DNA from 2 places in the Glutamicibacter sp. TV12E genome. Region 2 is predicted to be linked to the other one. Evidence: riboswitches for the same ligand, from Rfam matches in the RefSeq annotation. Region 2 holds a riboswitch; the other holds the start of a gene.

The links. A riboswitch is a leader RNA that binds a small molecule or an ion and turns the genes downstream of it on or off. The one in region 2 is predicted to bind S-adenosylmethionine.
Region 1: linked by a shared signal. The riboswitch ahead of ACT7DV_RS02270 (O-acetylhomoserine aminocarboxypropyltransferase/cysteine synthase family protein) and the one ahead of ACT7DV_RS06065 (flavin reductase family protein) in region 2 are both predicted to bind S-adenosylmethionine.

The regions. Positions count from the first base shown of each region.
Region 1 covers NZ_JBQVVF010000001.1:485,745-493,335, forward strand. Annotated here, with positions in the region: gene ACT7DV_RS02255 (HNH endonuclease signature motif containing protein) at 1-509, opposite strand, end outside; gene ACT7DV_RS02260 (AraC family transcriptional regulator) at 573-1,442, opposite strand; gene ACT7DV_RS02265 (cystathionine gamma-synthase) at 1,514-2,728, opposite strand; gene ACT7DV_RS02270 (O-acetylhomoserine aminocarboxypropyltransferase/cysteine synthase family protein) at 2,728-4,029, opposite strand; SAM riboswitch class I at 4,115-4,205, opposite strand; gene ACT7DV_RS02275 (LysR family transcriptional regulator) at 4,438-5,379, opposite strand; gene ACT7DV_RS02280 (DUF1852 domain-containing protein) at 5,502-6,494, shown strand; gene ACT7DV_RS02285 (methionine synthase) at 6,514-7,554, shown strand; gene ACT7DV_RS02290 (flavin reductase family protein) at 7,541-7,591, shown strand, end outside.
Region 2 covers NZ_JBQVVF010000001.1:1,296,484-1,304,074, forward strand. Annotated here, with positions in the region: gene ACT7DV_RS06055 (dihydrofolate reductase family protein) at 1-568, opposite strand, end outside; gene ACT7DV_RS06060 (PaaI family thioesterase) at 614-1,030, opposite strand; SAM riboswitch class IV at 1,430-1,547, shown strand; gene ACT7DV_RS06065 (flavin reductase family protein) at 1,645-2,145, shown strand; gene dnaB (replicative DNA helicase) at 2,805-4,160, shown strand; gene ACT7DV_RS06075 (ZIP family metal transporter) at 4,222-4,965, shown strand; gene ACT7DV_RS06080 (MFS transporter) at 4,989-6,374, shown strand; gene ACT7DV_RS06085 (GNAT family N-acetyltransferase) at 6,371-6,703, opposite strand; gene ACT7DV_RS06090 (pirin family protein) at 6,721-7,591, opposite strand, start outside.

The DNA.
Region 1 (7,591 bases), 810 kb from region 2:
GCTGAATGCAGTTTCGTGGCCGTGGCAGCGACCGGGCGTGGGTCGACGTCAGGATCCATGAATTGTTCGGCGAGCTGAGGCAACCACGGGGCGATGGGTTGACCTGCCTCATTCACCCCACCAATCAAGCAGTCGGCTTGGATCAGGCGGGCCGAAGCGGTGGCCCGTGGAATATCCAACCAGTCCTGCAGCAACCCGGAGGCACTATTAAAGTGGGTGCGTCCGGTGGTGGTGTGGCCGGGGGCTGCTTCGATCTGCTCGAGAGTGGGATTGGTGCCGGCATCGGAGATAGCTTGGAAGGAATCCCGGTCGAGTTTATGCGCGCCGGTGCGGCGCACCGCGTGGGCCGCTTCGATCTGCGCACGGGCCTGCTGCTGGCCCAAGTGCTCGGTGAGCAGCGCGAAGTAGGCGGCGTGGCCGGCGGGCAGGTCACCGGAGAGCACAGCCGTGGCTGAGGCGATCAGTTCGCTCGCCTCAGCCAGATTCTTCAGTGCCTGCGCTGTATCCATAGACACGAGCATGCCCCGCGGGAGTTGATCCGCGGGGCATGCAATGACGGTGTGTGGATAAGCTCAGCGGTCGGCTTCCACCGGTAGCCAAAGCTCGCAGGTTGCGGTGCTGAAATCCGCGGCCCGATCGAGCACTGCGACAATGGACGGGCCGGGGCGCAAGCGCCACGGATTGGATGGGAACCACGAGGTGGCCGTGGAGGCCCAGAGCTCCTGCAAGGCTGATGGGTAGGGGCCGGCCACGCTGAATACGACCCAGTGGCCAGCGGGCACCTGGATGGAATCCAGGTCGTCAGGCACCGTGGCATCGGCTGGCACCGCGACCCCGTGCAGGTAGGTCAGCTCGGTCCCTTCCTGATAGTCCGCATCAACCTGGTCGCTGACCTGCAGCAGCCCTGCAGGCTCGACGGCCGACAATTCCTTGAGCCGGGCGTGCTCGGTGACTGGGATCGAAGCAATGTGCGCTTGGATGTGCGGGTTTGCTCCCTGATGGATCAGCGGCACTTGTGCGGCGTATCCGATGAGCTGGAAGTTTTCTCGTTCAATTATTCGTGCATCCATGGGGCTATTCCCTTCGACTTTCAGGCTGAACCTGATGATTGGCTGGCTTCGAAGGGGGCCACCATTCTCGCGGACCTCGCCCGCGCTCGCACCGTGCACGGACCGGAAAGCCCGGCCGAAAGCTTCGGCCGAACCGTAGCCGTAGCGGATCGCGATGCCCAGCAGGTCCTCGCCGGAGAGCAGGTCCGCTGCGGCCTGGGTCATGCGGCGACGGCGGATGTACTCGGAGACCGGCATGCCGGCCAGCGAGGAGAACATCCTCCGCACGTGGTATTCGGTCGTGCCTTCGGCGCGCACCACGTCAGCGAGGTTGATCTGCGTGCGCAGCTGAGCCTCGATATGCCCGACGAGCCGATTGAGAATTCCGATCATGATTCCACCCTTCCCCAACTACTATTCTCCAGGGAAGGGGCGCGCCGCCCGATCTTTGCGGTTCGAAGTTATCAGGCGTTTTCCAGGGCCTTCTCGCGCACCGTGGCAGGTTGGCGTGCAGGCTGGGTCGCGCGGGCAGCCGCCAGCCCGCGCTGCAGATCGGCGATCAGATCCTCGGCCTCCTCGATGCCCACCGAGAGCCGGACCAGGTTGGCCGGGATTTCCAACTCGGTGCCGATCAGCGAGGCGTGGGTCATTTCGCGCGGATAGCAGACCAGGGATTCCACCCCGCCCAAGGAGACCGACAGCTGGAAGTACTCCATGGACTGGGCGAAGGCGCGGGCGGAAGCCTCATCTTCCAGGGCCAGTGAGACGATGCCTCCAAATCCGCGCTGCTGGCGAGCGGCCAGCTCGTGGCCGGGGTGGTTCTCCAGTCCCGGGTAGTAGACGCGGGTGACCTCGGGCTGTGCATCGAGCCAGCGGGCCAGCGTGGAAGCGGTGGCGCAGTGGCGTTCCATGCGCAGGCCCAGGGTTTTCAGCCCGCGGGCGGCCAGGTAGGAATCCTGCGGGCCGGCCACCGCGCCGCCGGCGAACTGCTGGTAGCCCACGGCTTCGGCCAGGGTTTGGCCGCGGAAGAGCTGGTCGGCCACGATGACCGCGCCGCCGAGCACATCGGAGTGCCCGCCGATGTATTTAGTGGTGGAGTGGACCACCGCGTGGGCGCCGAAATCCAGCGGGCGCTGCAGATAAGGGGTGGCGAAGGTGTTGTCCACCACCAGCAGGGCGCCGTGCTCGCGGGCGATGGCAGCCCATCCGGCCAGATCGGCGATGCCCAGCAGCGGGTTGGAGGGGGTCTCCACCCATAGCAGCGCGGTGTTCGGGCGCACCGCGGCGCGCACCGAGTCAAGGCTGGTGATCTCCACTGCGGAAGAGGTGATCCCCCATTTGCTGTGCAGCTTGGAGATCAGCCGGTTGGTGCCGCCGTAGCCGTCGGCACCGAGGATGATGTGGTCGCCCGGTTCGAGCACCGCGCGCAGCAGCGCGTCTTCGGCGGCGATGCCCGAGGCGAAGGCGAATCCGGCGGCCCCGCCTTCCAGCGCGGTGAGCTGGTCCTGGAACCTGTCGCGGGTGGGATTCGAGCCGCGGGAGTATTCGTGCCCGGAGCGCAGCACGTTGATGCCGTCCTGGATGAAGGTGCTGGTCTGGTAGATCGGGGAGACGACCGCCCCGGTGTGCGGGTCCTTGTGCTGGCCGGCGTGGACGGCCTGGGTGTTGAAGCCAGTCATCATGCTCCTTGGGTTTGCGGGGCCAGGGCCTGGTCCAATGCCAGATCCAGGGCCTGGGTGAGGTCTGCGAGCAGGTCGGCCGGGTCTTCCAAGCCGACCGAGAGGCGCAGGGTGGAAGTGTTCAGCCCGGCGGCGGCCAGCTGCTGCTCGGAGAGCCGGCAGTGGGTCATGGTGGCCGGGTGCGAAATCATGGTGCGGGTATCCCCCACATTGGCGGCCAGCGAGATCAATTTGAGCCCATCGATCACCGGGGAAACCAAAGTCGGGTGGGCCAGTTCGATGGCCACCACGCAGCCGGTGCCCTTCGGCGTGATCTTCTGGGCCAGCTCGTAGCTTGGGTGGGTGGGCAACGACGGGTGGTGGATGGCCACGATGCCCGGGTGCGCCAGGAGTTCACCGATCAGCGTGGTGACGCTGCGCTGCACATGGGCGGCGCGCACCGGCAGGGTTTCGATTCCGGCGAGGATCCCCTGGGCACTGGCCGGGGCCAGGGTCGGGCCCAGGTCGTGCAGGAATTTGGAGCGGACCAGCATCGCGTAGGCGGCCGATCCGTGGCGTTCGAGCAGCGAAGTGTTGTTCAGGCGCACTCGCGGGGCGGCGATTTGCGGCCAGCGCGCGGTGTCGGAGAAATCGAATTTCCCCGAGTCCACGACGATCCCACCGAGTACCGAACCGTGTCCGGCCAGGCCCTTGGTGGCTGAGTGGACCACGATGTCGGCGCCGAAGTCCAGAGGGCGCACGTTCAGCGGGGTGGCCAGGGTGTTATCCACGACCACCGGGATGTTGTGTTCGTGGGCGATGGCCGCGATGGCAGGAAGATCGGCCACGGTGCACAGCGGGTTGGAGACGGACTCCAGGAAGAATGCGCGGGTGTCATCCTCGATGGCCGCAGCCCAAGCCAAAGGATCGGCCTGGTCGACAAAGCTGATGCGGATGCCGAAGTCGGCGAAGGTGTCGGTGAACAGATCCACGGTGCCTCCGTAGAGCGAGGAAGAAGCCACGATGTGCTTGGGTCCCTGGGTCAGGGCCAGCAAGGACAATGCCACCGCGGCCTGGCCGGTGGCGGTGGCCACCGCGTGGGCTCCGCCTTCCAGTGCTGCCACGCGCTGTTCGAGGATCGAGACGGTGGGGTTGCCGGTGCGCGAGTAGGTGAAGCCGGCCTGGCGCAGCGCGAACTTCTCGATCGCCTCGGCATGCGATTGGAATTGGTAGGCGGCGGAATTGTGCAGCGGCGGCAGCATCGGGCGGAATTCTCCGCTCGGGCGGTATCCGGCGTGGACCGCGTCGGTTCCTTGGCTCATGGCTCCTCCTCGTTCTCTGCGAGGGAGTGCACCGATAGGCATCGTGCAAAGGCACGAGGCACAGCGCGAAAGCGCGTTCGGAACTGCTCCATCGTTCCTGGCATTAGCACCTTTCGGTTTCCCGATGGTTGCTGCGACGTCAACGAGCCAGATCTCTTAGTCGCTCTTGATGGTTTGTTGTTCCTCCATGGTTGGCCATGGCTCGCAGACGGCGCAAGCGGCCAACAGCCCTGCGCTTCATACAAGGCCGCCGGGCTTCATATGACCTCTAGTTGTCATGATGACGCGGTGGCTGGCACCACTTTGTGACGCGAGCTTTTGAGCGGAATCGGTGTGATGTAGGGGTTTTGCCTGAAGTTTATGACGATGGACCGGCGCTCGATGACCGAGAGTTACGCCTAGGGCGGCTCAGCCGAGCACCTCGACGCCGAAGCTGGCGACCACGGTGCGGACTTCTTGCAGATAGCGCTGGGCCTGGTCGGTGAGCGGGATCGCGGCGTGGCCGATCCATCCGATCTCGATGCGCTCCTCGATCGCCAGCGGGATGGCGACGATGGAGGGATCAAGCTCGTCGCTGATGATGCCGGTGGAGATCGTGTACCCGCCCAGGCCGATCATGAGGTTGAAGATGGTAGCGCGATCAGAGACCTGGATTTCGCGTTGGCTGGAGCGGGTGGAGAGCACCTCCTCGGCGAAGTAGAAGGAATTATTCGCGCCCTGGTCGAAGGTTAGCCGCGGCAGGTCTTCGAGGTCTTCGAGCGTGACCTGGTCCCGGGTGGCCAGCGGGTTGCTGCGCGAGATGAAGATGTGCGGATCGGCGAGGAACAGCGGGTGGAAAACCAGCCGGGATTCGCGCAGCAGCTTGTCGATGACCTTCCGGTTGAAATCGTTGCGGTACAGGATCCCGATGTCGCTGCGCAGGGTGCGCACGTCCTCGATGATTTCTTCGGTGCGCGTCTCGCGGAGCGAAAACTGGTATTCCTCGGCCCCGCTGGCCTGGACCATCCGGACAAAGGCGTCCACCGAAAATGAGTAGTGCTGGGTGGAGACGCCCAGCAGCCGCCTGGCGGAGGGACGTCCGAGGTATCGGTGCTCCAGCAACTCCACTTGCTCCAGGACCTGCCGGGCGTAGCCAAGGAATTCTGCGCCTTCGGCGGTGAGCGTCACTCCCCTGGCCGAGCGCACAAGCAAGGTGCGCCCCACCCGTGATTCGAGCTCCTTCATCGCCGCCGACATGCTGGGCTGCGCGACGTAAATGAGGTCGGCGGCAGCCGAAATCGACCCCTCGGAGGCTACCGCCACAAAATAGCGTAGCTGCTGCAGTGTCAAGCCATTCGTTCCCTGAACCATAGCCAGAGTCTATATGGATCCATAGTTATATCGAGTTACCTGATATCAAGAATCACCCTGCATGATTGACGCAACGACTTCCCCTCGGCCTGCCCAGGCCTCCCAAATACAGATTGGCCATCATGGCAGACGCATTAAATTTCAGCATTGGCACCACTAGATTCGACGAGAATTACTCCCCTTCGACAAATTCGCGCACCACGACAAACTTCGCTAATTTGGCACGTGGAGAGCGCCGCGAAGAGAACCTTCGCAATGCCCTGACGATGATCAACCGCCGGTTCAATTCCCTTGCTCACTGGGACAATCCCCAAGGCGACCGCTATTGTCTTGAATTGGAAATCATTTCCGCAAATGTGCATTTTTCTGCCGATAATACCGACCAGCAATTTCCTCTTTTAGAAGTGCTTGAAACCACGATCGTGGATAAACTCACCGGCACTCGGTCCCAGGGCATGGTCGGCAATAATTTTTCTTCTTATGTCCGCGATTACGACTTCAGCGTTGTGCTTCCAGCTTCGTGTAATGACAGCGGAGCTCCGGTGCTTCCCGAAGATTTTGGCGATCTCCATGGACGGCTCTTCCAGCACTTCTTGAACTCACAGGCGTACCGTGAGCGTTTTGCCCAGCTGCCTGTGGTTTGCATCAGCGTCTCGACTTCCAAGACCTATTTCCGCACTGGCAACAGCCATCCGGTGCTCGGCTTGGAATACCAGCAGGACGAGAACTCGCTCACCGATGCGTACTTCGGAAAGATGGGCTTGAGCGTGCGCTACTTCATGCCGCAGGGTGCTGTCGCACCGCTGGCTTTCTACTTCCGTGGCGACCTGCTCAACGACTACACGAACCTGCAGCTGATCAGCCTGATCAGCACCATGGAGACGTTCCAGAAGATCTACCGCCCGGAGATCTACAACGCCAATTCGGCGGCTCCGGCTGTGTACCACCCGAGCCTTGGCGCCGAGGATTTTTCCCCCACCCGCGTCTTCTATGACCGCGAAGAGCGAACCCAACTGGGCAAGATCCAAGGCAAGTTCACCGAAGAGCATTTCATCATCCCAAATCGCCAACTGCTCGATCAGTGGTCCGCTTCCTGCCCGACACCCGTCGCCTAAGATCCAGAAAGATTCCCTTATGACTTCCCCGCTTATCCCCACGTCGATTGTAGGCAGCCTGCCCAAGCCGTCATGGCTTGCCGAGCCTGAAAAGCTCTGGTCCCCTTGGAAGCTTGAAGGCGAGCAATTGCGCGAAGGGCAGCAAGACGCCATGCGCGCAGCGGTGCTCGAGCAGACCCAGCGCGGCATCGACATCATTTCCGACGGCGAGCAGTCCCGCCAGCACTTCGTTACCACCTTCATCGAGCACCTGAGCGGTGTCGATTTCGAGAAGCGCGAGACCGTGCGCATCCGCAACCGCTATGACGCCAGTGTCCCCACCGTCGTCGGTGCAGTTGAACGTGAAAATCCCGTCTTTGTCCAGGACGCAAAGTTCCTGCGTTCCTGCACCGACAAGCAGATCAAGTGGACCCTGCCAGGCCCGATGACCATGGTTGATACCTTGTACGATGCGCACTACCGCAGCCGGGAGAAGCTGGCGTGGGAATTCGCGACCATCCTGAACCAGGAAGCCCGCGAGCTCGAGGCCGCCGGAGTGGATGTCATCCAGTTCGATGAGCCTGCCTTCAACGTCTTTTTTGATGAGGTCTCCGACTGGGGCATCGCTGCCCTGGAGCGCGCCTGCGAGGGGCTCAAAGCCGAGACCGTGGTCCACATCTGCTTTGGCTACGGCATCAAGGCGAATAATGACTGGAAAGCGACTCTCGGTGCCCAGTGGCGCCACTACGAGAAGTCCTTCCCGCTGTTGCAGGCTTCCTCCATCGATACAGTTTCGCTGGAATCCCACCACTCGAATGTCCCGCTGGAGGTCGTCGAAATGGTGCGCGGCAAGCGAGTGATGCTTGGAGCCATCGACGTGGCCAATGACGCCGTGGAGACTGCCGAGGAAGTGGCGCAGACTCTGCGCAATGCTCTCGAATTTGTCGATGCGGACAAGCTGATTGCCAGCACCAACTGCGGCATGGCCCCGTTCCGCCGCGATGTGGCCCTGGCCAAGCTCAGCGCGCTCAGCGCAGGGGCTGGCATCCTGCGTGAGGAGCTTGTTGGTGCCCGCGTCTGAAGTGACAGAATCGGCGACACCATCGTTGCCCGCGGAT
Region 2 (7,591 bases):
GCGTCGGGCGATACGTCAGTTCCTGGATCCGGCCGTCCAAAAGCTTTGAATCGACAAGTTCCAGGTCATAGTCGTCGACCCCGCCGAGTACCGGAGCAGAGCCGCTATGCCCGGTCAGCACCGGGAAGATGCTCACCTGGATGAAGTCCACTAGACCTGCCGCCAGCAGCGAATGGTTCATGGCCAGGGAACCGTGAGAGCGCAGCGGCACATCTGAGGTTTTCTTGAGTTGGGCTACGACTTCCAAGGCATCAGCGCGCTCCAGCGTGGCATTAGGCCAAGACAGCGGCTCTTCCAAGGTGGTGGAGATGACAGTGGCGGGCTTGTCGTGCAAAGCCACGCCCCACGCGTCTTCAACCTCGGGATTCATCTCGATTTCTGCCCAGAAGAGACTAAATAAGCGGAAGGTGTTTGCTCCGAAAACCATGCGGCATTCGGGAGTGTAGAGCCCGAGGCGATGGGCCAACAGCTCTGGCCCCTGTTTTCCCCAGTAGCCACCCCAATCGCTGCCTGCACTGCCGAAGCCATCAAGGCTGCTGAACACGTCAAAGGTATAGGTGGCACTCATGGCAAGCCTCCGAAGCTGATCCGCTAGGTGCCACCTAGGATACGCTCAGGCGCCGGGCATATCTACGTTTTGGGTGCGCAATTGTCCGCGCGAGAGTTCCTTTCCGCTGGCCTCATCGGTGATGACGACTTCCCACAACTGCTGGGTCTTGCCTTGGAACAGCGCCTTGGCCTCAACCTGCACGCGCGCACCGGTGGAGGGACGCAGGAAGTCGGTGGCATTGTGCACGCCCACAGCAAATTGATTGCGCTCTGAGACCGCGTAGCTGGCGCCAACGCTGCCGGCGCTTTCAATCATGGAGGCATAGACACCTCCATGAACGACGCCCCACGGGGTGTGGTGCTCTTCATTGAGGTCGGCATGGCCTCGCACGGAAGTGGCGGTGATGTCATCAAAGACCAGGCCAATGCTGTCAGTGAAGCGGCTGGTCTTGTCGGGGATTCGCTGTTCTGGGGAACTCACGGGTGGCTCCAAAAGTGTTGGGGCGCGATGCGCCTGTTCGAGCGGTGGGGATTGCAGTTCAATTATTCGCACTTTACCTGTTGAAGTGCGCGGCAATCCTTCCGGGATGATCCCTGGTGGCGGATCTTCACATTCGGTGTGCGCCATGGCGAACCTTGGCGCCGATTTTCCTGGAAGCGCAGATGCCGGAAAATATTTAGCCCTGCCATAAGTTAATGCGTTACGACGAAGATCACACCCTCGCGGCCCACTGAAGTGCCACTGTGGGCCGAATTGGTGAATAAAGGACTGTTTTGTGACCTTAAAACTGAGCCACTGTCGAATATTTTGTTGAATATTGCGATTTGAGAAGTGAATTGTTTGACGGTGCTTCGTCATGGGCCATATTGTTTTAAGCAGAATCAAGAGCATCAGCTAAAAGCCCTGGCTTGCTGATCGGCAACCCTCTCAACGGTAGTGGGGTGCTCCAGGTGAGGATTCGGTTTTGCGCCAAATGGTGTCAGAACAAGTACCGCGCACGGCGTGAAACCTCAGTGGCAACCGGATTCGGATCAACTCGAACCGCTGTTCCCGCTGGGTCTGACGCGGTGGGCAAGAACCGAAGGAATCGAGCCATGTCATTGAATCGTGAACTTGACCCGCTAACCCTACGCAAGGTTTTCGCTCAACATCCCTCAGGCGTGGCCGCTCTGTGCGCAGAAGTGGACGGCGTAAAAACCGGCATTGTTGCATCCTCATTCACTGTGGGGGTTTCGCTGGAGCCCGCATTGGTGATGTTCGCAGTCCAGAAGACCTCCAACACTTGGCCGAAACTGCGCGAGGCCAGCTACATTGGTGTTTCGGTACTCAGCGATCTTAATGGAGGGGTCTGCACGCAGATCGCTTCGAAGAAGGGCGATCGGTTCCTCGGCGTGGACACCGTGGTTTCTGAGCAGGGCGCTCTGTTTATTGAAGAGTCCACCCTCTGGCTGGAAACGTCGATTTACAATGAAGTCGAAGCTGGTGACCACTGGGTTGTGCTTTTGGAGGTGCATGGGCATCACACATCACAGCACTCGCCGCAGATCTTCCATGATTCCCGATTTCATTCAATCCCAGTTCCTGAGCTCGTCTAGATCTTCTGAGTGGTAGTTTCCCGAAGGCTCGGCGCGGATTTCCTGATGGTGATCTGCACCGGGCCTTGTCGGGTTTCGGGACGCGTTGAACGCCAGGCAAATAGTTATCCACGGTGTGTATGGCGGCCGCTTCGCGAAAATGTGGACTATTGGCCATAATCTGCCGAGTTGGCCGTTATAAGAGACGGTGACTAAGCCTTTTGCGATTCTATGAATATCCACATGGTTATCCACATGACTGTGGGCAAGATGTGCAGAACTGTGTGAAAACCGCGATAATCCCTGTATTGCGGGCGTTTTTGGGTGTTGATAACTACTGTGAACATATCGCTACCTTCAATAAAACATTTCCCTGTCCACAGATGTGAAAACAGAAAACACCTAGTCAATCACTATTACTGTTGGGTACTTGACAATAATCCACAGGGTTCTCCCCAGACAGTGAACAGGCTAGTCCACAGCTGATGGTATGTTATGCACAGGACCTGTGGATAATGGAGTTTACGTGGGTAGACATCGGCCCTACTGTTGGCTTTGGGGCAGAAATATCCACAGACGTAATCCATTGAACAGTTGGCATCAACTAGCAGGTTGGAACGTTGCCATCTGGCAAGGAAGATTTTTCTCCCTGGGGTCAATAGGGGATGGAAGTGTCTGCAATGAGTGCTGAGCCGGTCTACGAAGGACGAGAATCCGACGCAGGGCGCAAGCCGCCACAGGATGTCGAAGCCGAGATGTCCGTGCTCGGTGGCATGATGCTATCCAAGGACGCCATCGCCGACGTCGTTGAGGCGCTGCGAGGAACCGACTTCTACCGTCCGGCTCACGAATCCATCTACGAAGCCATTATCGATTTGTACGGCCGAGGTGAACCTGCCGATGCTGTGACCGTGGCCGACTTGCTGACCAAGCGCGGCGAAATTTCCCGTGTGGGTGGCGCTGCCTACCTTCACAACCTCATTCAGCAGGTGCCCACCGCCGCTAACGCCGGCTACTATGCAGAAATCGTGCGCGAGCGCGCCGTCTTGCGCCGCCTGGTGGACGCCGGAACCCGCATCGTCCAGATGGGCTACTCGCCCGATGGAGAAGTCGATGCCATCGTCAATGAAGCGCAAGCCGAGGTCTACAAGGTTGCGGAAAACCGCAGCAGCGAAGACTACGTACGCCTCTCGGACATCATCGAAGGCACCGTAGACGAAATCGAAAACGCCGCGAACGCCGGCGACGGCATCACCGGCGTGCCCACCGGGTTCTACGAATTCGACGAGCTGACCCAGGGCCTGAAGGGCGGCCAGATGATCATCATCGCGGCCCGTCCTGCAGTGGGTAAGTCGACTTTCGCACTGGACTTCGCCCGGTCCGCCGCCATCAAGAACAACATGGCCACCGTCTTCTTCTCCCTGGAAATGGGCCGCAATGAAATTGCGATGCGCCTGCTTTCGGCAGAAGCCTCCATCCAGCTCCAGGACCTGCGCAAGGGTTCGGTGGAAGATGCACAATGGACGAAGATTGCCACCACCATGGGCCGGTTGAATGAAGCGCCGCTGTTCATCGACGATTCGCCGAATATGTCCATGATGGAAATCCGCGCCAAGTGCCGCCGCCTGAAGCAGCGCAACGAGCTGCGCATGATCATCCTCGACTACCTGCAGCTGATGAGTTCGGGCAAGCGCGTGGAATCACGCCAGCAGGAAGTTTCCGAATTCTCGCGTAACCTCAAGTTGCTGGCCAAGGAACTCGATGTTCCGTTGATCGCGCTGTCGCAGCTGAACCGTGGATCCGAACAGCGAACCGATAAGCGGCCTATGGTTTCGGACCTTCGTGAATCCGGTTCCATTGAGCAGGACGCCGATATGGTGATCTTGCTGCACCGTGATGATGTGTATGACAAGGAAAACCGTCCAGGCGAGGCCGACGTGATCATCGCCAAGCACCGTGCCGGTCCTACCAAAACCATCACCGTGGCATTCCAAGGCCACTACTCGCGCTTCAGCAATATGTCCTCTGAGGGTTAATCCCAGTCAGAACCAACATGGCAGCTACTAAGCCAGCGACTTGCTGGCTATAGTGGGTGCCATGTTCGCTTCTTTGCAGGCCTTGCTTTGGGGCACGGTAGCCGGCTCGGCGCTGTTGCTGGGATCTGGCGCTGCCTGGTGGCTGAAAATTCCGAAGGTCTGGGTTTGCGCGATCATGGCCTTAGGCGCAGGAGTGCTGGTCAGTGCACTGAGCTTTGAGCTTGTACTCGAGGCCTTCGAAACTGGCGGGCTTCTGGCAACGGCGGCCGGTGTGCTGGTGGGAGCCGCGCTGTATTTCTCGGCCAATAGGGTACTGGCCTGGCGCACCGCAAGGCGTCAAAAAGCCTCGGGCAGCGCTCAGGGCGGCGAACCTGCGGGCACCGCTTTGGCAGTGGGAGCCTTGATCGACGGCATTCCCGAATCCGTGGCACTGGGTCTGAGCGTTGTGGCTAGCTCGAGCATCAACCCCGCCATGCTCATTGCCATTTTCATTTCCAACATTCCCGAAGGGTTGGCCAGCACGGCTCAAATGAAGAGCGCCGGCCGCAAAGGTTCGTCTATTGCCCTTCTGTGGGGTTCCATCGCGATTTCTTGTGGGCTGGCTGCCTTTGTCGGGGCACTGGCCATGCAATCCATGCCTGAAGAAGCCTTGGCCTTCGCCACGGCAGTTGCCGCAGGCGGAATCCTGACCATGATTGCCGACTCGATGATTCCCGAAGCCTATTCTGTTGAACATGATTACACCGGGCTGCTGGTCACCGGTGGCTTCCTGTCGGCATTCGCCCTGCATGTTCTGGGCGGCTAGCAGAAAACTGGCATGATTAGGGCATGCCCCTAAGACGTAGTAGCCACAACCCTGCGCCAGCTACAGAAACCATTTACGCACCGCAATTCTTGGCCACCACCATGGGCATGTTTGTTCTGGTGTTCCTTGTTGCCTTTGAATCCATGGCCGTCACCACCGTGATGCCGATGGTCAGCGAACTGCTCAACGGCGAACGCTATTTTGCGCTGGCCTTTGCCGCCCCGATTGCCAGTGGCATGCTCGGCATGGTTGCCGCCGGTGAAGTCACCGACCGCTGGGGACCAAAGCATCCCCTGTTTATTAGCGTCGCGATTTTCTGCGTGGGCTTGCTGATCTGCGGTTCTGCAGCGAATATGCCCATGCTTATCGGCGGGCGCATCTTGCAAGGCGTCGGAGGCGGTGCCATCACCGTGGCAATCTACGTGCTCATTGCCCGTGCCTATCCAGGCCAGCTGCATTCAAAAATCTTTGCGCTCTTTGCCACCGCGTGGGTGCTGCCAGCGATGGTTGGCCCATGGCTGGCCGGCCTGATGGCGGTGCACCTCGGCTGGCGCTGGGTCTTTTCCGGCGTGGCCGTCTTGGTGATCGTCGCCTTCTGCGCAATGGTTCCGGTGCTCAAATCCCTGGATTCCGAACGCAACCAGGAACTCGGTCCGGTATCGGTGAAGCGCCTGGCGCTTGCCGGGCTGACGGGGCTTGCCGTGATCTCCATGAATCTGCTGGGCAATTCGAACAGCCGCTGGTCGCTGGCCGGATTAGCGCTGGCGCTGGTGGTTGCATTGGTGGCGATTCGCCCGCTGCTACCGCGTGGGACGTTCCTGGCGCGCCGCGGACTGCCTGCCACCATCACCACCAGGATCTTCATTACCGGCGCCTTCTTCGGTGTGGAGGTTTATCTGCCCTATCTGCTTCGCGAGGACTACCAGCTCGCTCCGGACCGGGCCGGTTTGATCCTGACAGCCTCGGCCCTGTGCTGGTCGATGGGTTCATGGCTCCAGGGAAGGCTGGGGGAGAAGGTCGCTTCCTCAACCTGCATCACCGTGGGCGCAGTGGCCGGGAGCGTGGCCATAGCCACCGCATTGGCCACCGCGCTCTTCCACCCGCCGGTGCTCGTACTGGTGTGCGGCTGGGCGGTCGGGGGCTTTGGCATGGGGATGATTTTCCCCCGCCAAAACGTCAACATGCTGGCACTGTCCACCAAGGAAGAACAGGGCTTCAACTCCTCGGCGATGTCCGTGGCGGACTCGCTGGGCAATGCCGGGGCCACAGCCATCGGCGGCGTCATCTTTGCGCTGGCCGCTGCCGGCACGGGCTTCGTTGCGGTCTTCAGCTTCAGCCTGGTTCTGGTCCTGGTTCTGATCGCCATTTCGCCACGCACCAAGGGTTCCCCGGGCCTGGCAGCGCGCTAGCCGCGCGGCAAGATCTCCAAGTGCGCCCTGATTGGCTTCACTAGATGCTGGTCGTACTCGCTGTGCTTGGCCACATAGCCCTTGACATAGGGGCAGACCGCCACGATTTTCGCTCCGCTGGCGATGGTGTTCTGCAGCGCGAATTTCACCAGGACGCTGGCTAGTCCCTGTCCGGCGTAGTCCTCATCCACGGTGGTGTGGAAGAAGATCCGCTCGGTTCCTTCGGCTCCATCAAAGTCCCGGTAGTGTGCCGCGCCGATGATCTTGCCGTTATCGTCAAGGGCGAAGCGCTGGCGCTCGGGAAGGAAGACTGGCTGGATCTCACTCATGTTTGGTGTCCTTTTGGTCAGGAGGGGTTCACGCGCGGACGCAGGCGAACGGTGGGAAGTGCTGGGGCGGGCAGGGCCGCCGGGGTGCCGGGCGGGAACGGGCCGAAGCGATCCTCCGACGCGTCTCCTGGTTCTGCTCCGATCTCGGCTTGCCACTGCGCGCGGAAGGCGAGGACTTCCTCGTGGGTGCGGCCCACAAAGTTCCACCACATTAAGATGTCTTCCTTCAATGGTTCTCCGCCGATGAGCAAGGCCAGCACCGGTTCGTCACCGGAAGCCAGGCGCAGGGTGGTGGAACCAGCGCGCACGAACCCGAGATCGCGTGGGGCCAGCTGGTGCCCGTTGAGCTGCAGCGCGCCCGAATCCAGGAGGATTCCGTGCTCATGATGCTCCGGGACCAGGATCTCAATCTGGGTGTTCGGTTCCAGGCGCAGTTCAGCGCCGCCCAACTCCGAGTGGGTCACGATCGGAGAGGCGGAGCGCTGCCCGGAGATTTCGTAGCTGCCCATGAAAACTGACATGGACCAGCCTGGCCCAGAGAGCGATTCTGGCCGATAATTTTCAAAGGTGTGCTCCATGTCCCGGGCGTGCTCGGGCAAAGCAGTCCACAGCTGGGCTCCGTGCAGAATGGTGGTGCCATCGGTGAGGATTTCGGAGTGGCTAATGCCGTGCCCAGCGGTCATGAGGTTGACCTCGCCTGGGCGCACGGTGGCTTTGAAGCCTGCCGAATCCATGTGGTTGATTTCTCCGGTGAATAGCCAGGAGACCGTTTGCAGCCCGGTGTGGGGGTGGCGTGGAACGTTCATGCCGCCGGTGGCTTTGACGTCGTCGGGACCGTAGTGGTCCAGGAAGCACCAGGCGCCGATGAGGCTGCGCTGCTTTTGTGGC